3 regions of the Mesorhizobium sp. M0923 genome follow, and region 3 is predicted to be linked to each of the others. Evidence: riboswitches for the same ligand, from Rfam matches in the RefSeq annotation. Region 3 holds a riboswitch; each other region holds the start of a gene.
The links. A riboswitch is a leader RNA that binds a small molecule or an ion and turns the genes downstream of it on or off. The one in region 3 is predicted to bind thiamine pyrophosphate.

Region 1 (9,949 bases), on a different contig from region 3:
AAACGTCCTGGCCGAAATAGGTATCGGCGATTTTCTGGTAGGTACCGTCGGCCTTGATGTCGGCCAGCGCCTTATTGATGGCGGCCACCAGTTCCGGATCGCCCTTGCGCACGATGACGCCGGAATAGTCGGCGTTTTCTTCCTGCGCGGCAATCTTCACATTGGCGTCGGGCTTGTGCTTCTTGAAGTCGAGGAAGGACAGGCTGTCGTTGATGGTGGCGTCGGCGCGGCCGGTGAGAAGAAGCTGGATCGACTGGTCGAAGCCGTCGGTGCCGACGAGCTCGGCGCCATTGGTTTCAGCCAGCTTGCCGAAATTCGAGGTCAGCGACTGCGCCGCCTTCTTGCCCTTGAGATCGGCGAAACCCTTGATGTCGGTGTTGTCGCCGCGCACGATCAGCACCGCCTTGGAGGCGATGTAAGGATCGGAGAAATCATATTTGGCCTTGCGCGCCTCGGTGATGCCGACCTCGTTGATGACGGCATCGTAGCGGTTGGCGTCGAGACCGGCGATCAGCCCGTCCCATTTGCCTTCGAGGAACTGGGCTTTGACGCCGAGGCGCTCGGCGATGGCCCGGGCGATCTCGACGTCGAAGCCGACCAGCGCGCCGGAAGCATCATGATAGGTGAAGGGCGCATAGGTTCCTTCCGTGCCGACCTTGAAGACGCCGGACTGCTTGATCTGGTCGAGATTGGCGCCGGCATGACCGGCGGCGATTGCCAGAACCTGCAGCGTTCCGGCGATAATGAGCGATTTGAGCCATTTCATTTTTCTGTGATCCCGTCCTTGGCCGATGTCCGGCGTCGTTGCGAGTGCCGGAAAATGACAGATGCGCGATGCCAAAATAAGAAACTAAATTTCAAAAATCTCGCGCCCTTGAAATCCCATTCTCAACCAACACCTCCCGGCGGCACCCGGCTGAGTCAAGGCCGATGGCGAATCGCCTGGAACAGCGCAATCGGCATGACAGTCCGGGGGAACATTCCCCCGCATCGCACGTTCTTGGCTGTTGTAGGGCGCGGCGCCGCCATTTCAACCATCGGCGCCAACTCACGATTCAGCGATCGCACCGCAACGCCTGAAGCAGGAGCGCGGCATGATGCAAGACAGTGCAGGACGGACCATGGTTCGCGCGGCGATGAAAGCCCCTTACCTGGAGCGCGACGAAGAGCATCTCCTGGCGCTGCGCTGGAAGGAGAACAATGACCAGCACGCGCTGCACCGCATCACCGTCGCCCATATGCGGCTGGTTATTTCCATGGCGTCGCGGTTCCGCCACTACGGCCTTCCCCTGGGCGACCTGATCCAGGAAGGCCATGTCGGGCTGCTGGAGGCCGCGGCCCGTTTCGAGCCCGAGCGCGAGGTGCGGTTCTCGACCTATGCGACATGGTGGATCCGCGCCTCGATGCAGGATTATATCCTGCGCAACTGGTCGATCGTGCGCGGCGGCACCAGCTCCGCGCAAAAGGCGCTGTTCTTCAACCTGCGGCGCCTGCGCGCCCGCCTGGCAAACGGCGCCGAGCAGACGTCGAATGCCACGCTTTACCGCGAAGTGTCGGCGGCTCTCGGCGTTTCCGAGGCCGATGTGGCGATGATGGATTCCCGCCTTTCGGCACCCGACAGCTCGCTCAACACGCCGCTTGCCGACGATGCGGGCGCAACCGAGCGGATGGAGTTCCTGGTTTCGGATGACCCGCTGCCCGACGAGGTCGTCGGCGACACGATCGATGTCGAACGCCGCTCTGTCTGGCTGAAGACGGCGCTCGGCGCGCTCAATGCGCGAGAACTCAGGATTATCGAGGAGCGCCGGCTGAGCGACGAGGGCGCGACGCTCGAAGCGCTCGGCGAGACGCTCGGCATCTCCAAGGAACGTGTCCGGCAGATCGAGGCGCGCGCCATGGAAAAGCTCAAGGCAGCTTTGGTGAAGCAGAACCCGGAATTTCTCGCAGCCTAACGTGCCACGTCCTGGCTGATTATTTCTTGCCCGCTGCCCGGTTGATGCTGTTTGACATATGTCAGGCCTACCGCCAGTGAAATCGAAAGCAGGTAGCAGACCACCACAAAGAACCTTGGAAACCTGCTGCGCTCCGCTTTAGCGACCAGCGTTTTCATCATGAAATTGAAGAAAGTGTACAAAACCGCCTCGTTGCATGGCGCGCAGCTTGCCACGGTATTCAGGCTCTGGCCCTTACACAAGCAGCGTCGCGATTACTTGTCGGTGACGATCTTGACCTTGTCGCCGGCCGAAACGGCGGCGCCCGGCGACAGCGCGTTGAGCACCCTGAACAAATCCAGCTTGCGGTCGACGCCGACCATCTGTGCGGCCAGGGAGCCCATTGTCTGGCCGGGCTGCACCGTGACGATGCGGATACGCAGCGGCTTCAACGCCGCCTTCTCGGCAGCACTCAGGATGCGGAACGAGCCGCTGACCGAGCGCGCCACCGTGCTCAGCGAGGTGCTGGCCGAAGGCGCCGCGGTCAGCAAGCGGTAGACCTGGCCGCCGGCGCGGATCACCGCAATATCGAATTGCCAGCCATCGGCGCCGGCATGCGCGGTTGCCGCTTCGTTGCCGTTGATCGTTTCCTGGCGCACGCTGCTGTCGTCGAGGCCGGCAACCCAGCCGCTGCGGATGTAGTCGGTCAGCGAGCGGCCCTTGTCGATCGAAACGCCGTCGAAGCGGATCGCGATGTCGCCCGGGCCTGTCGCCGTCACCGCCGCTGCCGAATTGTCGATGATGAAGCCGTTGGGCACCGAGAACGACACGCCGAGGCCAGGATGCAGGAAAGTTTCGCCGCGCACATAGCCTTCCTCCGGTGTGTCGCCGTAAAGCAGCCCGTCTACGCCGGAAAGGAATGAATCGCGATCGCGCGACCCGACACCGGGCGCGCCGAACTGGCGGGCGTGGCGCTGCGCGAGGTCGATACGCTGCGGCGTGTTGGGGTGCGTCGCCAGGAAGTCGAGGCTGGCGTCGGTGGCGCCGCTGATCGAGCGGAAATCGGTATAGGCCGACATCGACTGCAAGAAGCGGCCGGCAGCGTAGGGATCGAAACCGGCTTCGCCGATCGATTTGATGCCGATGGCGTCGGCCTCCAGCTCCTGATTGCGCGAGAACTGGGCCAGCCTCAGCTTGCCGCGGATCAGCGCCGCCTTGGCCGTCGGGTTGTCGCCGAGCACATCCGAAACGACCTTGGTCGCCAACCCCTCTTCGGCTTCCAGCTGCTGGCGCTGCAGGCCGTGATTGGCCGTAACATGGCCCATTTCATGCGCAATGACGGCGGCAAGCTCGGCTGAATCGTTGGCCAAGGCAAGCAGGCCCCGGGTGATGTAGAGATAGCCGCCCGGCAGCGCGAAGGCATTGACGTTGGGCGAGTTGAGGATGGTGATGCGGTAGGTCTGGGTCGGGTTGGCCGACACTACGGTCAGTCTGCCGACGATCTTGGCCACCATGCGCTCGAGCTTGGGGTCGGAATATTCTCCGCCATAGGTGGCGAGGATGCGCGGGTGCTGCGCCTTCGCCAGTTGGGCGAGCTTGCCGTTGGCGGCGACGTTGTCGACCGTGATCGGCTTGTCTGAGGGCTGAAAGCCTGATTCCTGCACGTCGGGAGGCGTGAACATCTGGCAGCTTGCCAGCGCCACGGCAAGACCGGCCAGCGCCAGAAAGCGCGCCAGCGGTTTCACCCTCCGATTGTCGATGCCGGTCGGCAGATCGGCTTCCTTTCAAGTCCTGGCACGTGACCGCGAAAATCGGGCGCGATTTCCGGAAAGCATCACGCGCAAAATCAAGTGCTACGGCGTCCGACAGATACGAGGCAGCAAGGGCAAATCACGGTCTAAGCCGGACCAGCTCCTGGCGGACCTAGCCACACTACCTCGACCATGGCAAGCAAGCGCCGCTTCGCCTTCCGCCGGTTTGACCATAAATTATGTCCGCTTCCGGGCAACATCTCGTGATCCAGCCGCAAACGGACCCGAGCCGATATAGCGTCGGAATGCCTCCGGTCCAGCCCCGACGAAAAAATCGGCCGCAGTGCCCGTCGCGGCAACCGTGCCACCATCCAGGAAAACCATGTTTTGCCCGATACGGCGCGCATCGTCCGGCTGGTGCGTGACGAATAGCACCGTCATGCGCTGCTCCGAATGGACGTCGGCGACCAGGTCGAGCATGTCGTCGCGCAGTGCCGGTCCGAGCGAAGCGAACGGCTCGTCGAGCAACAACACCGGCCGGTCGCGCACCAGGACCCGAGCGAGCGCGACGCGCTGCCGCTCACCGCCGGAGAGTTCGCGCGGCAGCCGGCTTTCCTTGCCGGCAAGGCCGACGCGCTTCAGCGCTGCGGCGATTGCGGCGCGGTCAGCCTCGCTCAGCATGAGCGAAGGCGAGCGGCCGAGCCCGACATTCTGCTCGAGGGACAGATGGGCAAACAGGTTGTTTTCCTGGAACACCATCGATACCGGCCGCGCTGATGGCGGCGCAGTGCTGACGTCGGCGCCGCCGATGAGCACGCGGCCTGACCGCGGCGCCTCGAAACCGGCCACCAGATTGAGCAGCGTCGACTTTCCCGAACCGCTCGGCCCCATGATGGCGGTGATTTCCGACGCCGGGAAATCGACATCGAATATAAGCGGCGTTTCACCATAGCTGAACGAGACATTATCGAGCCGCACGGCCGCGCCTTTTTCGACCGAAATCGACCGTTCCGGGCTGATCGGCATCATGATTTCTCCCTCCTTCCCAGCCAGTCCGCGGTCAGCACAAGCGCCAGGCAGACAAGGCCGAGCAGCAGCGCCAGGCCGGCCGCATCCTCGGTGCGGTAGCTGCCCATGCGCGCCAGCAACAGATAGGGCAATGTCTGCACGGAATCGCTGCCGAACAGCGCAATGACGCCGAGATCACCGAGCGACAGCGCCATGGCGAAGGCGAAGCCGGTGGCGAGCGGCCGCCGCAGCGACGGCCAGTCGACCAGACGCAACCGGTTCCAGCCCGAGATGCCAAGCTGTGCACAGAGCCGTTCGTGGCGTTCGCTCGCCGCGTCATAGGCGGGGCGGATGGCGCGGATGGCGAACGGCATCGCCATCACCGCATTGACCACAACCACCATGACAGGGGCGATCGCAAAGACATCGCTGACGCTGCGCAGGAGCAGGAACCAGCCGGCACCGATGACGATGGGCGGCACCACCAGGACGAACCCCGCACCGGTGTCGGCCAGGTGTTCGAGCAGCGTCCGCCTGCCGGTCCGCCGGGTGAGCGCCAGCGCCCGGCGCGCCATAACCAGCGACAGCGACAACGCCAAGGAGAGCAGCGCCGACAGGAGGGAGAGCACGGCACTGGTCGCCGTCGCTTGCCGCACCGCGCTCTCGCCGGCCAGGCGGCCGAGATCGGCGCCAAGCCCGGCCGACAGCGTAGCCGCCATCGGTCCGGCGACAAACAGCAGTGCCAGCCCGATCACCAGTGCGTTCAGCACGGTCTCGGCCGCACCGGCTGAAAAATACCGGCGCGGGGCTACCGGCAGATTGGCGTCGCCGGTCATATTGGCGCCAAGCCGCGTTAGTGCCAGCACGACGACGAAGGTCAGGGCAATCTGCAACAAGGTCAGCGTCACCGCCCGCGCCGGGTCGAAGTCGAAACGCAGCGCCTGGTATATGGCAACCTCCAGCGTCGTCGCGCGCGGCCCGCCGCCGAGCGTAAGCACGATGGTGAAGGAGGTGATGCACAGCATGAAAACGAGCCCGGCAACGCCCGGCAGGGCCGCACGCAACGCCGGCCATTCGATCAGCCGGAAGGCCGGCGCAGCACCCATGCCAAGCTGGCTCGCCAGCCGCCATTGGTTAGCCGGCACCGTCTGCAACGCTTCCAGGAACAGTCGCGTTGCCAGCGGCAGGTTGAAAAAGACGTGGGCGACGAGAATACCCGATAGGCCATAGATGCCGGGCCAGTTCTGGCCGCCAATCGCACCGAGCAAGCCGGCGAAATACCCGGCGCGGCCATAGAGTGCCAAGACACCGAGTGCGGCAACAATGGCCGGCAGCGCCAGCGGCACGGCGAAAAGCTGCAGGACAAAGCCTCGCCCGAAAAACTGTGGATGCCGCGACAGCGCGCGCGCGACGAACAGCGCCGGTGCGACGGAGAGCAGGGTCGACAACAGAGCCTGCCAGAGCGTGAAGCGGGCAACACGGAGGAGATAGGAATCAAAGGCGGAGGCGGCGCCCGACAGGTCGCGCATGGCTTCGACGACGAGCCCGGCGAATGCCCCGCCGATCAGCAGCGCGATGGCGGCGAGCGCGACGATACCGGCAGCGACGCGGGTATCCGATGATGGCGCGCGTTGCACGCTAGACCACCAGATTCGAGATTCTTAGCGAGGATTGCGTTCCTTCGCGCGCCCCTCTGTCCTGCCGGACATCTCCCCCACATGGGGAGAGATTGGCAGGTTCAGCGCTCCGCTCATTCCGGCAATGTCGGAGATTGGCGAAAGCCGGCATGACGGCCAATCTCCCTCCTTGTAGGGGAGATGTCCGGCAGGACAGAGGGGGGCGCCGTAGGGCGATCATCTTTCAATCCGAGCTACTTGCTCATCACCGCCAGCCACTCGTCGACCCAGGCCTTGCGATTTGCGGCGACCTCTTCCGAGCTGAACAGCAAGGTTTTGGTCGGTTTGACGAGCTTGTCGAACGCCGGATTGAGCGGCTTGTCGGTCTTGCCGGCCGGGAACATCCAGTTGGTTTCGGGAATGAGATCCTGGAATTTCGGCCCGGTCATGAAGGCGATGAACTTTTCCGCCAGCGGGTTCTTCGCGCCCTTGGTGGTGATCCCAGCGACCTCGATCTGCAGATATTCGCCTTCCTCGAAGGACGCCGCCTGGTAGCGCGAGGTGTTTTCGGCAACCATGTGGTAGGCTGGCGAAGTGGTATAGGACAGCACCATCGGCGCCTCACCCTTGGTGAACAGGCCGTAGGCCTCGCTCCAGCCCGGCGTCACCGTCAGCACCTTTGCCTTGAGTTTGGCCCAGGCTTCCGGAGCCTTGTCGCCATAGACCGACTTGACCCACAACAGCAGGCCAAGGCCCGGCGTCGAGGTGCGCGGATCCTGGATGACGATCTTGTCGCCGGCATCGCCCTCGACCAATTCCCTGAGGCTCTTCGGCGGGCTCTTCAGTTTTTCGCTATCGTAGACGATAGCGAAATAGCCATAGTCGAACGGCACGAAGATATCGTCGCTCCAGCCACCCGGCACACTGACGTCCGTCACGGCGCCATGCGGCGAAAACAGGCCGGTTGCCTTGGCGTCCGCCGTCAAATTGGTATCGAGGCCAAGCACGATATCGGCCTTGGTCGCGGCCCCTTCCAGCTTCACACGGTTGAGCAGTGCCACGCCGTCGGCGACCGAGACGAATTCGACGACGCAGGTGCACTCGGCCTCGAAGGCCTTCTTCACCGCCGGTCCCGGACCCCAATCGGCGGTGAAGCTTTCATAGGTATAGACGGTCAGCTTATCCTGTGCCGATGCCTGCCCCGGTAGGGCAAGCACGGATGCCGCAAGCAGGATAATCGAGGCAAGAGAGTGGAAAAAACTGCGCATCGGCGCCTCCTTCGTTCGCGTTGAAAGGAATTGAGGCGTCGGGCTGTCCGAAACGTCTAATCCCTCCGCCGGTACAAACCGGATCAGGTTCAGCGGGTTGGCAGTCTTGCCTCTCAGCCGGTCCGCGAAGATCGCGTCCGGCACCCCGTTAGAGCGTTTCGACACATAGGCCCGGCCGAAGTGCTGCGCAAGCGGAAGTTTGCCGGGCATCCAAAGCGCGGCGTCCTGTTTCATCTGCCGTTTCATCTTCCGTTTCCGGGGCAGGGCTGGTAAGGGCCACGAGATATGAGCACATTCACCATCCTGCTTGGCGGCGATCTCATCCGCACGCCGCTGCTCGACCGCCAGGTCGAAGGCTCCCGCGTCATCGCTGCCGATGCCGGTATCGGCCATGCCCTTATGCTGGGCCTGATGCCGGAACTCTGGGTCGGCGATTTCGATTCCGTGCCTGCCGATTTGCCGGAGGATCTGGCCGCCGTGCCACGGCAGGTGTTTCCCGCCGAAAAGGACAAGACCGACGGTGAACTCGCTATCGCCGCCGCGCTCGAACGCGGTGCGACCAGCCTTGTGCTCGCAGGCGCCTTCGGCGGCAAACGCACCGACCACATCTTCCTGCATCTGGCGCTCAGCGTCCGGCTGGCGGAAGGCGGAACGGAAGTGCTTTTGACCAGCGGCGCACAGGAAGGCATTCCTTTGCTGCCTGGAAAGACTGGCTTCGATTATGTCGACGGTACGCTGTTTTCGGTGCTCGGCTTTTCGGATCTCGCCGGCCTGACAGTCACCGGCGCCAAATGGCCGCTCGCCCATGTCGAGGTTGCCTTCGGCTCGTCGCTGACCATTTCCAACGAGGTCAAGGGCCGGCTGGAAATCGCGCTGGCCAGCGGCCGCGCGCTGCTGCTCGCGCATCCTTTTCCCCTACCTGAAAGCTGACATGGCGCCGCCGCTTCTCAATCTCGACGGGATAAAGCTGACCTTTGGCGGCGCGCCGCTGCTCGACGGTGCCGCCCTGACGGCGTCAGCTGGCGACAAGATCGCCCTGGTCGGGCGCAACGGCTCTGGCAAGTCGACGCTCCTCAAGATCGCTGCCGGGCTGATCGAACCGCAGGACGGCGAAGTCTTCCGCCAGCCTTCGGCGACGGTGCGCTATTTGCCGCAAATGCCCGACATGGACGGTTTTGCGACCGTTCGCGCCTATGTCGAGGTGGGGCTCGGGCCCGCCGATGATCCCTACCGCGCCACCTATCTGATGGAGCATCTCGGCCTGACCGGCGAGGAACGGCCGAACGACCTCTCCGGGGGCGAGGCGCGGCGCGCGGCACTCGCCCGCGTCATGGCGCCCGAGCCCGACATTCTTCTCCTCGATGAACCGACCAATCATCTTGACCTTTCGGTTATCGAATGGCTGGAGGAGGAGCTTGCCCGCACCTCCTCGGCCCTGGTCGTCATCTCGCATGACCGCCGTTTTCTCGAACGCGTGTCACGCGCCACAATTTGGCTCGACCGCGGCCAGACCCGCCGTCTCGATAAGGGCTTTGCCTATTTCGAGGAATGGCGCGACACGGTGTTGGAGGAGGAAGAGCGCGAGCAGCACAAGCTCGGCCGCCAGATCGTGCGCGAGGAGCACTGGCTGCGCTATGGCGTGACGGCAAGGCGCAAGCGCAACATGCGCCGGCTCGGTGAGTTGCAGACCATGCGCCAGCGCTTTCGCGGTCATCGTGGCGCCGAGGGTGCGGCGACGATGACAGCCAGCGACGCCGCCGAATCCGGCAAGCTGGTGATTGAGGCCAAGAACATCGAGAAGAGCTTTGGCGATCTGACCCTGGTCAAGGGATTCTCGACACGCATCCAGCGCGGCGATCGCGTCGGTCTGGTCGGGCCGAACGGCGCCGGCAAGACGACGCTATTGAAGATGCTGACCGGCGAATTGAAGCCGGACGCAGGCACGGTGCGGCTCGGCACCAACCTGGAGATCGCCACGCTCGACCAGAAGCGCGAGGCCGTCGATCCGCAGGAGACACTGGCGCAGTATCTCACCGACGGACGCGGCGAGAACCTTGTCATCAATGGCGAGCAGCGCCACGTCGTGTCCTACATGAAGGACTTCCTGTTCAAGCCGGAACAGGCGCGCACGCCGGTGCGCGAGCTTTCGGGCGGCGAGCGGGCACGGCTGATCCTCGCCCGCGTTTTGGCGCGGCCGGCAAACCTGCTTGTGCTCGACGAGCCGACCAACGATCTCGACATGGAGACGCTGGAGCTGCTGCAGGAACTGGTCGCCGGCTTTGCCGGCACGGTGATCCTGGTCAGCCACGATCGCGATTTCCTCGACCGCACGGTGACCAGCATCATCGCGCCGGATGGCGACGGCCGCTGGATCG
Region 2 (9,949 bases), on a different contig from region 3:
GGTCCAGTCCTCAGAGCGAGCGTTCTTCATTGTCCCTCCGGTCCTTGGCGGCGGCAAGACACGCTCGGCAAGACGCGGGTCGGCAAAGTAGCGTGCCTTCGTCGCACGGATTGGGAACTGGCCCGAGATCATAATGATCGCCTCGGTCGGGGGCAGCTGCATGATCTCGCCCGGCGTCATTAGTGCACGCGCCGTTTCCTGCCGCGAGACCATCAGATGCCCGAGCCAGGGCGACAATCTGTGCCCCGCATAGTTTTTCATGGCGCGCAACTCGGTCGCGGTCCCCAGAGAGTCTGAGACGCGCTTGGCCGTCCTCTCGTCATTCGTGGCGAAGCTCACCCGCACATGACAATTGTCGAGGATGGAATTGTTCGGTCCGTAGGCCTTCTCGATCTGATTGAGCGATTGTGCAATCAGGAACGACTTGATGCCATACCCGGCCATGAAGGCCAGCACGCTTTCGAAGAAATCGAGCCTGCCGAGCGCGGGAAACTCGTCCAGCAGCATCAAAAGACGCTGCCGGTGATCCTTCGCGTGAAGATCTTCGGTGAGCCTGCGGCCGATCTGGTTAAGCACGAGTCGCATCAGCGGCTTTGTGCGACTGATGTCCGATGGCGGCACGACCAGATAGAGCGTCGTCGGCCGTGCCTCCTCGACAAGGTCTGCGATCCGCCAGTCACAGCATGACGTCACCTTGGCCACAACTGGATCGCGGTAGAGGCCCAGAAAACTCATGGCCGTCGAGAGCACGCCGGAACGCTCGTTCTCGGACTTGTTAAGCAGTTCCCGAGCAGCCGACGCCACGACGGGATGCGGGCCTGCATCACCCAAATGCCGCGTCAGCATCATGGCGCGCAGCGTTGCCTCGATTGGCCGCTCTGGATCGGAAAGGAAGTTCGCCACGCCTGCGAGGGTCTTGTCTTTCTCCGCATAGAGCACGTGCAGTATTGCGCCGACCAGCAACGCATGGCTGGTCTTCTCCCAGTGGTTGCGGCGTTCCAATGTGCCTTCTGGGTCGACCAGGACATCCGCCACGTTCTGCACATCTCGAACTTCCCACTCGCCCCGTCGCACCTCCAGCAGAGGATTGTAGGCTGCGGATCCAGCATTGGTCGGGTCGAACAGGAGCACCTGGCCGAAACGGGCCCGCCATCCGGCCGTCAGTTCCCAGTTTTCGCCTTTGATGTCGTGGACGATTGCCGAACCCGGCCAGGTCAGTAGTGACGGCACGACCAGGCCGACGCCTTTGCCGCTTCGGGTCGGTGCGAAACATAGCACGTGTTCCGGACCGTCGTGGCGCAGATAGTGTCGGCCCAACATACCCAGGATCACCCCATCCTGACCGATCATCCCAGCGGCCTTGATTTCGTCTCGCGTCGCCCAGCGCGCCGAGCCGTAAGTCGTGGTATCCTTTGCCTCGCGCGCCCGCCACAGCGACGTCCCGATCGCTGCGACGATCGCCATGAGGCTTCCGCTCGCCGCAATCGCCGCGCCCTCCAGGAAGACGTTCGGCGCGTAGGCGTCGTAGAAAAACCACCACCAGAAAAAGGCTGGCGGCGGATAAACGGGGTGTCCAGCCAATTCGAACCACGGCGGACCGAGTTGGCTTTGAAAGCCGAGCCGCCCTGCCGTCCACTGTGTTGCTCCCCATGTTGTCGCGACGACAATCAGAAAGGCGGTGAGGATCTGGCCCCATAAAACCTTGCTTGCCGGCATCGGTCGTTTCCCAAATGGATGATCGGAACAACCGAAAAGCTCGAATTCCTAAATCCGCAAGAAAAAAGGGGCGGTCGAAGCAGCATGGCGTACCCGGACGTGGAAAGACTTGCCCGATGCGATCTCGAATGTTGAACGAGCATAGGGGGGCTGCTTTCTTCTGGAGCGTTGAGCCGCTACTTGCCCAATGATAGTTAGTTGTCTCGGCTCAGATGGCATTTGACGAGATGGACGGGTTCTTGGAGAACCACGGATTGCGCATGACCAAATGAACAAGAGTCCTCAGCGGCGCGCCGAGCCGGAGAACACTCTAGTCCCGGCAAGTGGTGGTCAGCCGTTCTGCTGAGCTCGAATCTTACCGCCTCCCTGATCGGTAGCGCGATAGATCCAGAGCCGACTCGATGAGCAGACCCATCAAGTCTGTTCAATTTTGTTAATCAATTCAGTCACATCAACTATTGCCATGGACTTTCGTTGGAACTGTTGCAAGCCGCGCCGGCCTCACGGATCGCGGAATCTATTGGGCCGCACCTAAGTTCCAGATGTCCCGATGCAGGCGCCATGTCCCGTCGCCCCCTTTTTTCCAAACGACAATGTACTTGCCCGCAACGGTGGAAGGGGCACCGCCTTTGCTCGGCACACTGAGCGTAAATGCGCCAACTTCGTAGGCGAGATTCCCGCTCCCTTCCACTTCCAGCGCCTTCAGGGTGAGATTCTTCATCCCGGCCTTGATTGCGCCCTGCCAGAATTCTTCCACGCCCTTGCGGTCATCGACGCGTTTGCCGTCGGGTGGCAGCAGGGCGGCATCGTCGGTATACATTTGACCTACCGCTGCTGCGTTTCCGCTGTTGAAGGCGTCCATGAATTTTACCAACGCCGCTTCGATGTCCTCACGAGCCGAGTGGGCGGCCGCAGACAATGCAGACGAAAGAAGCAGCACAGCAGCAAATGCAAATGACTGAACCAGTCTCATTTCGTCCTCCCTTGCGTACCCGACATGCCCACCCGATGAATAGCGCCGACCCGAGGGCGCCGCGGCGTTCGATGGCTGAGTGAGCCCCGAACGGCGCGGTTCTCCTCGAGCAATCCGGCTCGACGTAAGGCGGGCCATCCGTGCCGGCCTCGTGACTAAGAGACGGGCGAATGGCGGTTCCTGGACTCACCTTTTTGTCTGAAGTCGCTTCCTTTAGCCGGTGGCGGAGTTCTTGCTTCATGACTCCAGCACCGTTTAGAATCGGTTTTCGGAAAATTTGTCTTGTGGCATCAATTTTCATGGAATAGGATCATTTTTCATAGGTGTTGGCCCAGCTGGACCAAAATTCGATGAAAGGATTCGCTTTTCATGCCTGCGGTGCAAGAGCACCAATTTTCAGGTCCTGTTACCGTTTTTCAGGAAATCCGCCTTCCTGAAACGGCGACCCCGGCCGGGTACAGCGCCCTGGTCGGAGCCTACAGGCTCGCCGTGCCCTTGCCCCGTAGGTTGTTCGCCACGGGCGAGCATCATCGCATTACCGAACGGGATGGCTGGCGGATCATGACCCCCCGCCACGCCCCAAATCCTACCCTCGAAGGCCACCTGACCTTTGCGCTCAAGTACGAGGGACTGGACCTTGCCGTCCTCAAGCGGCTGTTCCAAGTGACCGGTCCCGCGCCGATCGAGGCGCTGGTCCGTGAAAGCCCGACCGGCAGTTATGCCCGCCGCATCTGGTTTTTATATGAATGGCTGAGGGGCGCCCGTATCGATCTGCCGGACGCGGCGGCCGGACGATACATTCCGGTTGTCGATCCCGAGCTGCAGTGGCCCGGACCCGACAAGACCGCTTCGCGCTACCGCGTAAGGGACAATCTCCCCGGCACGCGTGAGTTCTGCCCTCTGGTGTTCCGCACCAAGATTCTCGAAAAATTCATCGGCCTTGAACTACCGCGGCGCGCGGAGGCAATCGTAGCGGACGTGCCGCGCGACCTTCTTGCTCGGACCGCCGCCTTTCTTTTGCTCAAAGACTCGCGATCAAGCTATGCGATCGAGGGCGAGCACCCGCCGCAAGATCGCATCCAGCGCTGGGGCCGCGCCATCGGCGAAGCCGGCCGCTGGCCGATCGATCGCGATGAGCTGCTGCGTCTGCAAAGAATTGTACTTGGCGACGCCCGTTTCGTAAGACTTGGCTTCCGAAAAGAAGGAGGTTTCGTCGGTGAGCATGACCGAGACAACGGCACGCCCTTGCCCGATCACATCAGCGCTCGGCCCGAGGACCTGCCGCGGCTAATCGATGGAATGGCGGCGTTCGATCAGGGCCCCGCGCAAAACCTTGATGCAGTCGTAGCCGCCGCAATCCTCGCCTTCGGCTTTGTCTACATTCACCCGTTCGAGGACGGAAACGGCCGCATTCACCGCTACCTAATCCACCACGTCCTTGCCATGCGCGGCTTCAATCCGCCGGGAGTGGTCTTTCCCGTCTCGGCCGCGATCCTGGACCAGATCAACGAGTACAGGGGCGTGCTCGAGAGCTATTCGCAGCGCCTTCTGCCGTTGGTGGAATGGGAACCGACGCCGCAATTCAACGTCCGGGTGCTGAATGACACCGGTGATTTCTACCGGTTCTTCGATGCAACCCCGCACGCCGAATTCCTCTATGCCTGCGTTCAGCGGACGATCGAACGGGACCTTCCCGAGGAAACCGCATTTCTGCAGCGCTACGATCAGTTCCGGCAGCAGGTGGACGCCTTTATTGACATGCCCGAGCGGTTGACCGATCTGCTCTTCCGTTTTCTTCACCAGAATGATGGACATCTATCGAACCGCGCGCGCGAAAAGGAATTCGCCACGCTGACCAGTGACGAGGCAGGAAGAATCGAGGCGATCTACGCGCAAACCTTTGGTGCCCATTGAAGGTGTGATCATCAGGATCGATTTTTAGTCCGACGGTTTGGGATTCCCTTGTCCCTGCCTTCATCTCCGAGGCTTGACTTGTCGCCGAGACATGCACGATTTTTTCCGCACGGTCTGACCGGCCGCCGATCAGCCGCGGCCAGAACGCGCTTGACAAACCGGAGCCGTCCCGTCCAACCTCACGCATTCACCAGGGGAGTCCCGGCAAGGGGCTGAGATACTGCTGGCATTCGCGGCGCAGTGACCCGTTGAACCTGATCCAGTTCATACTGGCGTAGGGACGGTGCAAGCGCTTTGCGGGAGTTTACGCCCGAGGTCCTGTTTCGGCAGGTCGACAGAAGCGTCTTTTCATCCTTCCGGCACAGAACTGGGTCTCCAATGCAACGAGCAAAGGAGCCTCAAGATGAATGCCCTCACTCCCGCCGTCTCGACGGGACCGTTGCCTGCCTCACGCAAAATCCACAAATCCGGTACCATCCACCCGCAGCTCATGGTGCCGATGCGCGAAATCTCCGTCCATCCGACGGCCGGCGAGCCGCCCGTCACCGTCTACGATTCGTCCGGCCCCTATACGGACCCCACTGTCGAAACCAGCATCGAAAAAGGCCTAGCCCGGCTTCGCCATGAATGGATTGCAGCACGCGGCGACGTTGAAGCCTATGACGGCCGCCATGTCCGGCCGGAAGACAATGGAGTTGCGGCGGGCGAGCGCCTGACACCGGAATTTCCCATTCGCAACCGGCCACTCAGGGCCAAGGCACGCAAGGCGGTGACCCAGCTTGGCTATGCGCGCGCCGGCATCATCACCCCCGAGATGGAGTTCGTCGCCATCCGCGAGAACCTCGGCCGTCAGATGTCGCGCGGCAAGCTGCAGCGCGACGGCGAAGCCTTCGGCGCGGCCATCCCCGATTTCGTAACGCCGGAGTTCGTGCGGGACGAGGTGGCGCGCGGACGGGCAATCATTCCCGCCAACATTAATCATCCCGAGAGCGAGCCGATGATCATCGGCCGCAATTTCCTGGTCAAGATCAACGCCAATATCGGCAATTCAGCGGTCACCTCCTCGATGGCCGAGGAAGTGGAAAAGATGGTGTGGGCGATCCGCTGGGGCGCCGACACGGTGATGGACCTGTCGACCGGTCGCAACATCCACAACATCCGCGAATGGATCGTGCGCAATGCGCCGGTGCCGATCGGCACGGTGCCGCTCTATCAGGCGCTGGAGAAGGTGGGCGGCATCGCCGAGGATCTGAGCTGGGAGGTCTATCGAGACACGCTGATCGAACAGGCCGAACAAGGCGTCGACTATTTCACCATCCACGCCGGCGTGCGGCTCCACTATATTCCGATGACTGTTGACCGGGTCACGGGCATCGTCTCGCGCGGTGGCTCGATCATGGCCAAATGGTGCCTGCACCATCACAGGGAGAGCTTTCTTTACGAGCATTTCGCGGAGATATGCGACATCTGCCGGGCCTATGACGTCTCCTTCTCGCTCGGTGACGGGCTTCGTCCGGGCTCCATCGCCGATGCCAATGATGCGGCGCAATTCGCCGAACTGGAAACGCTGGGCGAGCTGACGCAGATCGCCTGGGCCAAGGATTGCCAGGTGATGATCGAGGGGCCCGGCCACGTGCCGATGCACAAGATCAAACAGAACATGGACAAGCAGCTCGCTGTCTGCGGCGAGGCGCCGTTCTATACGCTTGGACCGCTGACCACCGACATTGCGCCGGGCTACGACCACATCACCTCAGGCATCGGCGCCGCCATGATCGGCTGGTTCGGCACGGCCATGCTCTGCTACGTCACGCCGAAGGAGCATCTCGGCCTTCCCGATCGCAACGACGTCAAGACCGGCGTGATCACCTACAAGATCGCGGCGCATGCCGCCGACCTGGCGAAGGGCCATCCGGCAGCGAAAGCCAGAGATGATGCCCTTTCCCGCGCGCGCTTCGAGTTTCGCTGGGAAGACCAGTTCAACCTGTCGCTCGATCCCGAAACCGCGCGGTCCTTCCACGACCAGACCTTGCCCAAGGAAGCGCATAAGGTGGCGCATTTCTGCTCGATGTGCGGGCCGAAATTCTGCTCCATGCGTATCTCCCACGACATCCGCGCCGAGGCACAGAAAGAAGGCATGGCGGCGATGGCGGCGAAATACCGTGAAGGCGGCGATCTCTACATGCCAGCTGACGAGACCGGCGCACCGCTCGTGCCGGAGGCGCACGAGCGACCATGAGGATGCTGGTAAAAGGGGCCGGCGTCGCCGGCCTCACCGCGGCCTTCGAACTCGCCGTCCGCGGCGCGACGGTCACAGTCGCCGAGACAAGACATGCCCTCGGCGGCAATGCGTCGTGGTTCGCCGGCGGCATGCTGGCGCCATGGTGCGAGTGTGAAAGCGCGGAGCAGCCGGTGCTGGATCTCGGACGTGACGCCGCCGACTGGTGGGATGCGGTACTGCCGGGTCAGGTGACACGGGCCGGAACACTGGTCGTGGCCGCGCCGCGTGATGCCGGTGAGCTTGACCGGTTCGCCCGTCGCACGTCAGGGCATCGGCGTGTCGATGAAGACGAAATTGCGCTCCTGGAACCCGACCTCGTCGGCCGCTTCCGGCGCGGATTGCTCTTCCCCGATGAGGCTCATCTCGACCCGCGTCAGGCGATGGCAGCACTTCATGACAAGCTTGCAGCCATGGGTGTCGAATTCCGCTTCGGCGCCGATGCCCGGCACATTTCCGGCTTCGATCGTCAGATCGATTGCACGGGGATGGCGGCAGAAGACGACGGGCTGCGCGGCGTTCGCGGCGAGATGCTGATCCTGCGCACGCCGGACATTTCGCTGTCACGCCCGGTCCGGCTGCTTCATCCGCGCTTTCCGCTCTACGTGGTACCGCGTACCGATCACCGTTTCATGGTTGGCGCGACGATGATCGAAAGCCAGTCCACAGAACCGGTCACGGCGCGTTCGATGATGGAGTTGCTCAGCGCCGCCTGCGCGCTCCATCCGGCATTCGGCGAGGCCGAGATCGTTGAGGCTGGTGTCGGCGTTCGTCCGGCCTTTCCAGACAACCTGCCGCGCATCGAAACAAGCGGAAACACCGTCGCGATCAACGGCCTCTATCGCCATGGCTTTCTGCTCGCCCCAGCCATGGCCCGCCAGGCGGCCGAACTGTTTTTTAATCAGGACAGAACCAAGGAGCTTGCTCATGAAACTGATGGTCAACGGCGAAGCGCATGAGGTTGCCGCCACCACGCTGGCTGAGCTGCTTGCCGCGCTCGACTATGAGGGCGACTGGCTCGCCACCGCCGTCAACAGCGACCTCGTGCACAAAGCCAACCGGGCAGAATTCCGTTTAAGCGACGGCGACCGAATCGAAATCTTGTCGCCTATGCAGGGAGGTTAGAGCATGTTCGACTTTCTCGGGACGACGCTTCCTTCCCGCCTGCTTCTCGGCACGGCACAATATCCTTCGCCCGCCATCCTTGCCGATGCGGTCCAGGCATCGGGCACGTCGGTGGTGACCGTGTCCCTGCGGCGTGAGATGGCGGGCGGCAGGGCTGGCGAAAAATTCTGGTCGCTGATCCGCTCGCATGGCACAAGAATCCTGCCCAACACGGCCGGCTGCCACTCGGTCAAGGAAGCGGTCACAACCGCGAAAATGGCGCGTGAGGTGTTCGGGACGACCTGGATCAAACTCGAGGTGATCGGCAACGACGACACTCTGCAACCTGATGTGTTCGGCCTGGTCGAAGCCGCCCGCATCCTGTGCGAGGACGGCTTTTCGGTGTTCCCCTATACGACCGACGACCTTGTCGTCGCCGAGCGGCTGCTGGAGGCGGGCTGCAAGGTCCTAATGCCGTGGTGCGCACCGATCGGTTCCGCCCTCGGACCGATCAACATAACGGCGCTGTGCTCGATGCGCAGTCATTTCCCCGAAGTCCCACTGATTGTGGATGCAGGCCTCGGGCGCCCATCGCACGCGGCAACGGTCATGGAACTCGGCTTTGACGCCGTGCTCCTGAATACCGCAGTCGCCAAGGCGGGCGATCCGGTCGGCATGGCGCGCGCATTCGGCAAGGCGGTCGAAGCCGGCCGTGAAGCCTTTCGTTCCGGAATGCTCGAACCGCGCGAGGTCGCGGTGCCGTCGACGCCGACATTCGGCAGGGCGGTTTTTTCATGAAGCTCGATCCCTTCTACCTGATCGTCGACAGCGCCGCCTGGATCGAAAGGTTGGCGCCGCTCGGCGTCAAGCTGGTTCAGCTTCGCATCAAAAGCATGAATGAGACCGGGTTGCGCGCCGAGATCCGGAAGTCGAAGGCCTTGTGTGCCCAACACAAAAGCCAGCTCATCGTCAACGATCATTGGCGCCTGGCAATCGAGGAGGGTTGCGACTTCGTGCATCTCGGCCAGGAGGATCTGCAAACCGCCGACCTCTCCAGGATACGGTCAGCCGGTGTCAGGCTCGGGTTGAGCACGCATGATCATGTCGAGCTGGAAACGGCCATGTTTGCCGAGCCCGACTATGTTGCGCTCGGTCCGATCTATCCCACCATCTTGAAGAAGATGAAGTGGGCGCCGCAAGGACTAGAGCGGATCGGCGAGTGGAACCGTCGGGTGGCGCCGATCCCATTAGTCACTATCGGCGGCCTCAACCTTGACCGCCTCGACGGCGTCTTTGAAGCCGGCGCCAACAGCGCCGCAGTGGTCACCGACATCACGTTGAGCTCCGATCCCGAAGCACGCACGCGAGAATGGATCGAAAAGACGGACCGATGGCGATGAGACGAGAACCGCATGTGCTTGTCGTTGGCGGATCAGATTCCAGCGGGGGTGCTGGAATAGCACGCGATATCGAAACGATCGCTTCCATTGGGGTACGCACCTGTCTGGCCGTGACAGCGCTAACGGTGCAAACGCACGACGCCGTGATGGGAATTCATCGTTCGCCACCAAGCCTGGTGGCCGATCAGATGCGCGTCGCGCTGCAGGCCAACGAAGTGGCGGCAATCAAGATCGGCATGTTGGCGAGTGCCGATATCATTGTTGCCGTTGCCACTGTGCTGCGCAAATGCCCGCAAGTGCCGGCAGTATTCGACCCTGTGCTGGCCTCCACCTCAGGCCGGGCGCTCCTAGAAGCAGACGCTATCGCTGTCATGAAGCGCGATCTGATGCCGCTTTGCTGCCTTATCACGCCTAACCTTCCTGAATTGGCGCTCCTTATTGGCTCAGAACTGGCAATGGATGAGGACGGTGCGCTCCTACAGGGACAAAGACTGCTGGCCGCCGGCCCTCAGGCCTTGCTGATCAAGGGAGGCCACGCATCAGGACCTCGATCAACCGATATTC
Region 3 (9,949 bases):
TGACGAACGTCAGGGCCGAAAACAGCAGCATCGCGCCTTGCGCGAAATTGAAGACTCCGGATGCCTTGTAGATGAGCACGAAGCCGATCGCGACGAGTGAGTACATCACTCCGGCAAACAGGCCGCTGACCAATGTTTCAAAGAAATAGGACATGAGTTCCTCAGTGAACCGTGCCGAGATAGGCGGCTATCACGTCGGGATTCTTGCGTACCTCGTCGGGAGCCCCGTCCGCGAGCTTGCGGCCGTAGTCGAGAACCACCACGTGGCTGGCGAGGTTGAGCACAATGCCGACATCGTGCTCGATCAGCACCACAGTCGAGCCGAAGACGCGATTGACCTCGCGTATGACGCGGCTCATCTCCTCCTTCTCTTCCTGATTCATGCCGGCCATCGGTTCGTCGAGCAGCAGCAGCTTGGGGCCGGAGACCAATGCTCGTGCAAGATCAACGCGTTTCTGCAGCCCGTAAGGAAGTGTCGAAACTATCTTGTCCGCGTGGCGGTTGAGCCCAAGGAAAGACATTGTGCGCTCAGCGTGGACATGGAAGCCGCTGCGCTCGGCGCCGTCCCTGCCCAGCCGGAAGATGTTTTCGAAAAAGCTCGCGGTGCCATGACGAGAAAGACCGGCCAGCACGTTTTCGCGCACCGACAAGCGGCGAAACAACGCATTGTGCTGGAAGGTCCGGCCGATGCCGAGGTGGGCTGCCTTCTGAGGATGAATCGCCTCGAAGCGCAACCCGTCGAAGACAACGTCGCCGGCGTCGGCGCGATAGACGCCGTTGATGACATTGAGAAGCGAGCTTTTGCCGGCGCCATTCGGGCCGATCAAGGCACAGATTTCACCCTTGGCGACGCTGAAACTCAGCGCATTCAGGGCTCGCACACCCTTGAAGGACAGCGACACGTCGTGGAGTTCCAGCAGACTGGTCATCACGCGTTCACGGATTTCAGACGGGACGCCGAGGCACGTTCGGCTTCGCGACGCTTGACGGCCTCGATATCACGGTACCCGTCAGCAGGATGCGTCCTGGGAAGATAGGGTCCGTCGCCGAACAGCTTTTCGCGCAACGTGCCGGGCTTGTAGGCGGTGGGATAGACGCCGCGCTTCTGCAATTCCGGCACCAGCAGGTCGACGGCGGCCTCGAAGCTTTCGGGCGTCACCGCATAAGCAAGGTTGAAGCCGTCTACATCAGTTTCATCGACCCATTCCTGCAGGATATCGGCGATGGTGCTGGGCGAGCCGACGAAGACAGGCCCAATACCGCCGATGCCGCCCCACTTCGCCAGTTCCTCGACGGTCCAGGCCTTGTCCTTGCCGGCGAAGTGCTCGACCATCGAAACGATGGCGTTGGTCTCGACCTTCTTGAGCGCGTCGGTCGGCGCGTACTGGCCGAAGTCGATGCCGCTCCAGCCAGACATGAACACCAGTGAGCCGTCATAGGACGCATAGCTCTGATACTCCTCGAAGCGCTTCTGGGCCTTTTCATCCGTTTCATCGATGATCAGCGTGGTGAGATTGTAGATCAGGACATTCTTCGGATTGCGGCCGGCGGCGGCGGCCTTTTGGCGGATTTCGGAAACATAGGCTTCGAGCAGCGATTTGGTCGGCGCACCGACGAAAACGCACTCGGCGTGCGCGGCAGCGAATGCCTTGCCAGGACCCGAGGCGCCCGCCTGATAGAGAACCGGGGTGCGCTGTGGCGACGGCTCTGACAGATGGTAGCCGGGCACCTCGAAGAATTTGCCCTTGTGGCCAATCTCGTGGACCTTGCTGGGATCGGTGAAGATGCCGCGAACCGTATCGCGCTGCACCGCGTCCTCCTCCCAACTGCCTTCGAACAGCTTGTAAAGTACCTCGACATATTCGGCGGCAACCTCATATCGGTTGTCATGGCTTTTCAAACCGGCCTGGCCAACGTTCTTGGCGCCACTTTCGAGATATGAGGTAACGATGTTCCAGCCGACGCGACCCTTGGTGTGGTGGTCGGCAGTCGAAAGGCGGCGGGCGAATGTGTAAGGGTGCTCGAACGAGGTCGAAGCAGTAATGCCGATGCCGAGATGTTCGGTGGCAAGCGCGATCGGCGCGGCCAACTGTAGGGGATCATTGACTGGGATCTGCGCCGCCTGCTCGATCGCGTGGTAATTCGAGCCCTTGTAAACGTCGTAGTAGCCGATGACGTCTGCGATGAATATGCCGTCGAAAATACCGCGTTCCAGAGTTCGAGCCAAATCCTGCCAGTAGTCCAGATCCTTGTATTTCCACGACTGATCGCGTGGATGCTTCCAGAGACCGGGGGATTGATGGCCAACACAATTCATGTCGAAAGCGTTGAAGCGAATATGACGACCCATCCGTCACTCCTTTGATAGCCCTGCCGGGCGACTGCGGAGGACACTACCGACAAGGCGAGCGCCGACTAAGATAGAATATATTCTCTATAGATTTTATAGAGAATTATTATTCTGTCTTTGGATTGGATCGTGGTATCGATAAGCGCGGTCTCGAAGAGGCGGTATCGCGAACATATCCACGTCGGCTGACGCTTTGCGTCCAGAATATGACGTTTTCCGCAGACACGGCCAGGATTCGCATTCAAAGCGAATGAGCATGGAGCGTTCGGTCTGGTGGAGAAGCTTGGAGGGCGAACGGAGAATTGTCGAGCGCTTTGTTGTGAAGCGCTATCACAGTGCGTTCACAATGCAGGAGGACTGGCTGAAGGCTGTGTGCGAGCATTGCAGCGACAGTCTGCCGGGGGCGCTGATCCGGGTCGCTGCGATGGACAGCTTTGTTCGCCTCGGTGCAGCGGTCGCGCTCGCAGCGATGTCGCAGTCCGCCACACAAGATGGCGTCACGCAAAAGCAGGTGGAAGAACGCGATCCCCACTATTGCGGTGCCGGCGGCGCCGGTTGCGACCCGCAGGACGTTCAGCAATGGAAAATGATCGGCAACAAGCTTGCCGATCTCTCGTCAGCCGATCTCAGCCAATACGCCTATGCCTGCGTCAAACATCCCGATCGGCAGGGCCTGTCGCTGTCGGCGATCGCCAGGAGAGCGGCATCGACCGCAAGACGGTGCGCAAATACATTGAGCGCGGGCTCGAGGCCCGGCTTACGGGCCGCGCAAGCCGCGTCAGACGGTGATCGATCCCTTCACGGCCTATCTTTGCGAACGCGTCACGCGATCCCGGACCCACCGGCAGCCGGCTTTTCCGGGAACTGAAGGACCTCGGCTATGGCGGCGGCTACACGGCCGTCACCGACTTCCTGCGCGACGTCCGTCCTGCCGCGGCGGAGCGTGGATACGAGGTTCGCTTCGAGACCCCGCCCGGCGAGCAGGCGCAGGTCGACTTCGCCCAGTTCAATGTCGTCTTTACCGATGAGCCGACCACGCCGAGAATCGTCTGGCTATTCTCCATGGTGCTTGGCTTCAGTCGCCTTATCTGGGCACGCTTCGTCGTCCACCAGGATCTGCCGACTGTCTTGCGCTGCCATGCTGGGGCTTTTCGAGGCGCTGGGCGGCGCTCCTCGCGAAGTGCTTTACGACCGTATGAAGACGGCTGTGATCGGCGAAGGCGATACCGGCGGCATCGTCTACAACCGTGCCCTCGTCGATCTTGCCCGCCACTATGGTTGCCATCCCAAGGCCTGCCGGCCTTACCGCGCCACGACCGTTCCGCTACATTCGCGAGGACTTCTTCCTGGCCCGGTCCTTTCGCAATCTCGAAGATCTGAACGCGCAGATGCGTCACTGGCTGGACACGGTCGCAAACCCGAGAGTTCACGCCACCACAAGGCGTGTCGTCAACGAAGCTTTCGCCGGGGAGCGGGCAGCGCTGCGGCCGCTGCCGTTGGCTCCGTTCCGATCGGTCCTGAAGCTCGAGCGACGCATCAGCCGGGAGGGCATGGTCAGCGTGGGCGGCAATTTCTACAGCGTGCCCGACGCCACCAGGCGCCGTGTCGTCGAGGTACACACTCTGGCCGAAGAGGTACGCATCTTCGAGGACCGCGCTGATTGCCACCCATCCCATTCTCGAAAGCCGGCATCAGCGTCATGTCGAGCCCGGTCATCGCAACATCCACGTCCACAAGCGCCGACAAAGACTGAGGAACGACGAGGTCATTCTTCATGGCTCGGGCGACAGGGTCACTCAGCGCCCGTTGGCCTTCTACGATGCCGTCGCCCAGGTGATGGCGAAGGAGCAGCGTCCATGACGAACGCGCTCGATACCACGCCATCCACGATCCACCGAATCCGGCACGACCTCGTCGGCCTGAAGATGCCGCGTCTCCCTCCGCGACAGCCTGAGCGGCGAGACTGGGGAATTTACTTCGGCACTTTTGGGGAAAATTCGAGCGGCATTGACAGGTGGCGGCAATTGCGCTCGCCTTGGGCGGCGCGGGTTGGGTCACCGCCTGGTCCGGGTTGGCGTAAGCGTGCAGCTGGCGAGCCCGCGCTGGGTCGTGGGGCGTACCATTTCTATCTATTATGCCTTGATCGATGGCGGCATCGCGCTCGGCAGCTGGGTGTGAGGCACGGTGGCCGAAAACCATTCGCTGACCTGGGCGCTGGAGGGCTCCGCTGGGCCCTGTTGCTCGTCGCCGCAGCGGGCGTTCTGTTTCCTCTTCGCGAGCGCCGCGAGTCCGAGCCCGATCCTTTGGAGGAATTCGACGCCCCGGCAGTCGCTCTCAATTTGAAGCCGAGAAGCGGCCCGATCGTGGTCAAGGTCGAATATCTGATAGCCGAGAGAAATGTCGAGGCCTTCCTCGACCTCATGCGGCAGCGGCGTCATGTACACAGCCGCGTCGGTGCTCGGAACTGGACGCTCCAGCGCAACGCTTCAGAAGCCTATGCAATGGACAGAAACGTTCCGCACGCCGACCTGGACGGACTACCTTCGGTTATCCGATCGAAATCGTGACCCGTGCTGTCTGGCTCTACTTCCGCTTCAATCTGAGCCTGCGCGATGTCGAGGAAATGCTGCGATCGCCGGATCGTCGTTTCCTACGAGACCATCCGCCGATGGTGCCGAAAGCCTGGCCCTGATTATGCGCGCCGCATACGCCGCACGGCGCCGACGAAAGACGGTGTCGGCACCTCGCCGACGGTCGAGGAAGCGTGGGATCCGGAGGCATCGCACGCATCGCCTGCAGTCAGACGGACCGGTAGAAGGAAGCGGCGGCAGGAACATGTGCCTTGCGACGAGGGGACGATGGAAGTGGCGCCTACCATGGGGTGCTGCGCCAAAGCCGGCGTGGGCGGTAGGGCCGACCGCGTCAGGATTGAAAGCTGCCCTTTGTCGAGCCGTCACATGACGGGCTAGTCATGGAGGATTCCGGCCGAACAACATTGTAGTTCGGATCGCACCCATACCGACAGACCTCCACGCCGAGTTATTCCGCCACAAATCCCAAAGTGACCTCCGGAATAAACTCTACGCGTCGGATCAAGGCGGCCGGGACAGCGAAGTGCGCAGAACTGAAAGCAGGCCCAGTCGGGTGTCATCGAGGTGACCGTCAGCGCCTGCAAGCGGGCCTTGGAACCAGCGCCGATGGCTACCCGACCCGGGCGTTTCTTTCGCCTCTCATCGCAGCTTCAAGGTCCGCGCCCAGAGGGCGCCGCGCTATCAACGGTTGACGGCGACACAGTCAATACCAGCTGCTTCTGCTTGTTGGCCACCCAAATCGCGCACAAGTTGCGCAGCATTCCCTTTTGGGCGCCACGGGCGGCAGAATCGTTGCGTTAAATCGCACCTTACGCATTCACAAAACCGCCCCCTTGGAGTACTGGGAGCGCAGAGAAATCTCCGGTCGCAGCCTTACCCGGTCAAAACAAGGACTCAAACCATGAATGCCCTCGTCATCTGCTCCGGCGGATTGGATTCTGTTTCGCTCGCTCACAAGGTGGCAACCGAGCAGAAACTCATTGGCCTGCTTTCGTTCGATTACGGCCAGAGGCACAAAAAGGAACTCGGCTTTGCCTCTATCTGCGCCAAACGGCTGGGTGTTCCGCACCAGATCGTCGATATCCGCGATGTCGGCCGCAACCTGAGCGGCTCGGCGCTGACTGATGCTGTGGACGTGCCCGACGGGCACTATGCCGAAGACTCCATGAGGATCACGGTGGTGCCGAACAGAAATGCCATCATGCTGGCTATCGCCTTCGGGGTTGCCGCCGCGCAGAAGGCCGATGCGGTGGCCACTGCCGTCCACGGCGGAGATCATTTCATCTATCCCGATTGCCGGCCCGCTTTTATCGACGCGTTTCAGACGATGCAGAACCATGCGCTCGCAGGCTACGCCGATATCCGCCTTTACGCTCCCTATGTGAATATGTCGAAGGCCGACATCGTCAGCGAGGGGGCAAAGTACGGTACGCCGTTCGAGGCGACGTGGTCCTGCTACAAGGGCGGTGAACGTCACTGCGGTCGCTGCGGCACATGCGTCGAACGGCGCGAAGCATTCGATTTGGCCGGCATTGCCGACCCGACAGACTATGAGGATGCGGACTTCTGGCTCCACGCTATCCAGATAAGGAGCGCGTGATGTTCCGCATCACCAAAGAGTTCCACTTCTCGGCCTCGCATCAGCTTACCTCTTTGCCCCTCGACCATCAGTGTGCGCGTCTGCACGGGCATAACTATATCGTCGTGGTGGAGCTTTCAGGTGGCAAACTGGACGAACATGGCTTTGTGCGCGACTATCATGACCTCGGCGCACTCAAGCATTACATCGACAAGACGCTCGACCATCGTCATCTGAACGACGTGCTGGGACATGATCATGTCACGGCGGAATGTCTCGCCAAACATTTGTACGAGTGGTGCAAGAGACTGCTACCGGAAACCTCCGCTGTGCGGGTGAGCGAGACACCGAAAACCTGGGCGGAATACCGGCCATGACCTGCACGTTGGATCCCGGAATCCGCGTGAGCGAGATCTTCGGGCCGACCATCCAGGGCGAAGGCATGCTTGTCGGCTTGCCGACGGTGTTCGTTCGAACGGGCGGATGCGATTATCGCTGTTCCTGGTGCGACAGCCTGCATGCCGTGGACAATCGCTTCCGCCATGAATGGAAGACCATGTCCACAGACGAGATCTGGCAAGAGGTCAATGCGCTTTCGGGTGGCCGACCAATAATGGTGTCGCTATCAGGCGGCAATCCGGCCATCCAGCCGCTCGGCGCGCTGATCGAACACGGACATCGTAACGGCTACCGCTTCGCATTGGAAACCCAAGGTTCCGTGGCCAGGGACTGGTTTGCCGAGCTTGATGTCCTGATTCTAAGCCCAAAGCCGCCATCGAGCGAAATGACGACCGATTGGGCTGCGTTCGAGGCGTGCGTCGAGGCGGCGAGGGATAAGCCGCAAATCGTGCTCAAGCTCGTCGTGTTCGACGAAAGAGACTACGCCTATGCCAAGGATGCCGCCGCGCGTTATCCGCAACTGCCTGTGTATCTGCAGCCCGGCAATCACACACCGCCGCGCCCTTATGACGAAGAAGCGCTCATTGACATGGACGGCATAATGAAACGCATGGAATGGCTGGTGGAAACGGTGACCCGTGACAGATGGTTTGATTGGCCGCCGATCACCGCCGCGGGCCGAATGCGCTTGACAAGATAGTCGCCAGCCCATTCAATTCGACGCATTCACCAGGGGAGTCCCGGCAAGGGGCTGAGATACTGCTGGCTTAGCGGCGCAGTGACCCGTTGAACCTGATCCAGTTCATACTGGCGTAGGGACGGTGCAAGCGCTTTGCGGGAGTTTACGCCCGAGGTCCTGTTTCGGCAGGTCGACCAGAGCGACTTTTCATCCTTCCGGCACAGAACTGGGTCTCCAATGCATGAGCAAAGGAGCCTCAAAATGGATGCCATTTCCCCCGCCGTGTCGACGGGACCGCTGCCCGCCTCAAGGAAAATCCACAGACCCGGCATGATTCACCCGCAGATCAGGGTGCCGATGCGGGAAATCGCCGTCCATCCGACGGCGGGCGAACCGCCTGTCACCGTTTACGATCCGTCCGGCCCCTATACGGACCCGACTGTCGAAACCAGCATCGAAAAGGGCCTCGCCAGGCTTCGCCATGAATGGGTGACGGCGCGCGGCGATGTCGAGGCCTATGACGGCCGTCATGTCCGGCCGGAAGACAACGGATTCGCGGTGGGCGAGCGCCTGACACCGGAATTTCCCATTCGCAACCGGCCGCTAAAGGCAAAAACGGGCAAAGCGGTGACGCAGCTTGCCTATGCGCGCGCCGGGATCATCACCCCCGAAATGGAGTTCGTCGCCATCCGCGAAAACCTCGGCCGCGAGATCCTGCGCGGCAAGCTCGAGCGCGACGGCGAAGCCTTCGGCGCGGCGATCCCCGACTTCGTCACGCCGGAATTCGTCCGCGACGAGGTGGCTCGTGGACGGGCGATCATTCCCGCCAACATCAATCATCCAGAGAGCGAGCCGATGATCATCGGCCGCAATTTCCTGGTCAAGATCAACGCCAACATCGGTAACTCGGCCGTCACCTCCTCGATGGCCGAGGAAGTCGAAAAGATGGTCTGGGCGATCCGCTGGGGCGCCGATACGGTGATGGACCTCTCGACCGGCCGCAACATCCACAATATCCGCGACTGGATCGTGCGCAATTCACCGGTGCCGATCGGTACGGTGCCGCTTTACCAGGCGCTCGAAAAGGTCGGCGGCATCGCCGAGGATCTGACCTGGGAGGTGTACCGCGACACACTGATCGAACAGGCCGAACAGGGCGTCGACTATTTTACCATCCACGCCGGCGTGCGGCTGCACTACATCCCGCTGACTGTCGACCGGGTCACGGGCATCGTCTCACGCGGTGGCTCGATCATGGCCAAATGGTGCCTGCACCATCACCGGGAAAGCTTCCTCTACGAGCATTTCGCGGAGATCTGCGACATCTGCCGCGCCTATGATGTGTCCTTCTCGCTCGGCGACGGCCTTCGTCCCGGCTCGATCGCCGATGCCAACGACGCGGCGCAATTCGCCGAGCTGGAAACGCTCGGCGAGCTGACGCAGATCGCCTGGGCGAAGGATTGCCAGGTGATGATCGAGGGGCCCGGCCACGTGCCAATGCACAAGATCAAGGAGAACATGGACAAGCAGCTCGCCGTCTGCGGCGAGGCGCCCTTCTATACGCTTGGACCGCTGACGACCGACATCGCGCCGGGTTACGACCATATCACCTCAGGCATTGGTGCTGCCATGATCGGCTGGTTCGGCACCGCCATGCTCTGCTACGTCACGCCAAAGGAGCATCTCGGCCTTCCCGATCGCAACGATGTCAAGATTGGCGTGATCACGTACAAGATCGCCGCGCATGCTGCCGACCTGGCGAAGGGTCATCCGGCGGCGAAGTTCAGGGATGACGCCCTTTCCCGCGCGCGCTTCGAGTTTCGCTGGGAGGACCAGTTCAACCTGTCGCTCGATCCCGAAACGGCGCGGTCCTTCCACGACCAGACCTTGCCCAAGGAGGCACACAAGGTGGCACATTTCTGCTCGATGTGCGGGCCGAAATTCTGCTCGATGCGCATCTCCCACGACATTCGCGCCGAAGCGCAGAAGGAGGGCATGGCTGCGATGGCGGCGAAATACCGCGAGGGTGGCGATCTCTACATGCCTGCTGACGAGACCGGAGCACCGTTCTTGCCACAGGCGCCGGAACCATCATGAAGGTTCTGGTCAAAGGGGCCGGCGTCGCCGGCCTCACCGCTGCCTTCGAACTCGCCACCCGCGGCGCGACGGTCACAGTCGCCGAGATCCGGTATGGCCTCGGTGGCAACGCGTCGTGGTTTGCCGGCGGCATGCTGGCGCCATGGTGCGAGCGTGAAAGTGCCGAGCAGCTAGTGCTGGATCTCGGACGCGACGCCGCCGACTGGTGGGACGCGGCAACTCCAGGCCAGGTGACGCGGGCCGGAACACTGGTC

Region 1: another riboswitch for thiamine pyrophosphate. It lies ahead of thiB (thiamine ABC transporter substrate binding subunit); the one in region 3 lies ahead of thiC (phosphomethylpyrimidine synthase ThiC).
Region 2: another riboswitch for thiamine pyrophosphate. It lies ahead of thiC (phosphomethylpyrimidine synthase ThiC); the one in region 3 lies ahead of thiC (phosphomethylpyrimidine synthase ThiC).

What each region holds. Positions count from the first base shown of each region.
Region 1 covers NZ_JAMYNW010000003.1:149,496-159,444, forward strand. The annotation lists gene NKH89_RS06775 (amino acid ABC transporter substrate-binding protein) at 1-766, opposite strand, end outside; gene NKH89_RS06780 (RNA polymerase factor sigma-32) at 1,095-1,952, shown strand; gene NKH89_RS06785 (hypothetical protein) at 1,949-2,134, opposite strand; gene NKH89_RS06790 (M48 family metalloprotease) at 2,207-3,676, opposite strand; gene thiQ (thiamine ABC transporter ATP-binding protein) at 3,920-4,711, opposite strand; gene thiP (thiamine/thiamine pyrophosphate ABC transporter permease) at 4,708-6,327, opposite strand; gene thiB (thiamine ABC transporter substrate binding subunit) at 6,561-7,574, opposite strand; TPP riboswitch at 7,618-7,732, opposite strand; gene NKH89_RS06810 (thiamine diphosphokinase) at 7,860-8,504, shown strand; gene NKH89_RS06815 (ABC-F family ATP-binding cassette domain-containing protein) at 8,506-9,949, shown strand, end outside.
Region 2 covers NZ_JAMYNW010000002.1:121,853-131,801, forward strand. The annotation lists gene NKH89_RS04340 (conjugal transfer protein TraG) at 1-1,716, opposite strand, end outside; gene NKH89_RS04345 (YybH family protein) at 2,234-2,689, opposite strand; gene NKH89_RS04350 (Fic family protein) at 3,059-4,603, shown strand; TPP riboswitch at 4,786-4,902, shown strand; gene thiC (phosphomethylpyrimidine synthase ThiC) at 5,007-6,842, shown strand; gene thiO (glycine oxidase ThiO) at 6,839-7,840, shown strand; gene thiS (sulfur carrier protein ThiS) at 7,809-8,006, shown strand; gene NKH89_RS04370 (thiazole synthase) at 8,010-8,783, shown strand; gene NKH89_RS04375 (thiamine phosphate synthase) at 8,780-9,385, shown strand; gene NKH89_RS04380 (hydroxymethylpyrimidine/phosphomethylpyrimidine kinase) at 9,376-9,949, shown strand, end outside.
Region 3 covers NZ_JAMYNW010000006.1:228,993-238,941, reverse strand. The annotation lists gene NKH89_RS13145 (branched-chain amino acid ABC transporter permease) at 1-154, opposite strand, end outside; gene NKH89_RS13140 (ABC transporter ATP-binding protein) at 162-929, opposite strand; gene NKH89_RS13135 (LLM class flavin-dependent oxidoreductase) at 929-2,350, opposite strand; partial or broken gene istA (IS21 family transposase) at 3,024-4,210, shown strand; partial or broken gene NKH89_RS13125 (MFS transporter) at 4,365-4,909, shown strand; partial or broken gene NKH89_RS13120 (IS6 family transposase) at 4,905-5,073, shown strand; gene queC (7-cyano-7-deazaguanine synthase QueC) at 5,843-6,541, shown strand; gene queD (6-carboxytetrahydropterin synthase QueD) at 6,541-6,897, shown strand; gene queE (7-carboxy-7-deazaguanine synthase QueE) at 6,894-7,619, shown strand; TPP riboswitch at 7,641-7,756, shown strand; gene thiC (phosphomethylpyrimidine synthase ThiC) at 7,860-9,695, shown strand; gene thiO (glycine oxidase ThiO) at 9,692-9,949, shown strand, end outside.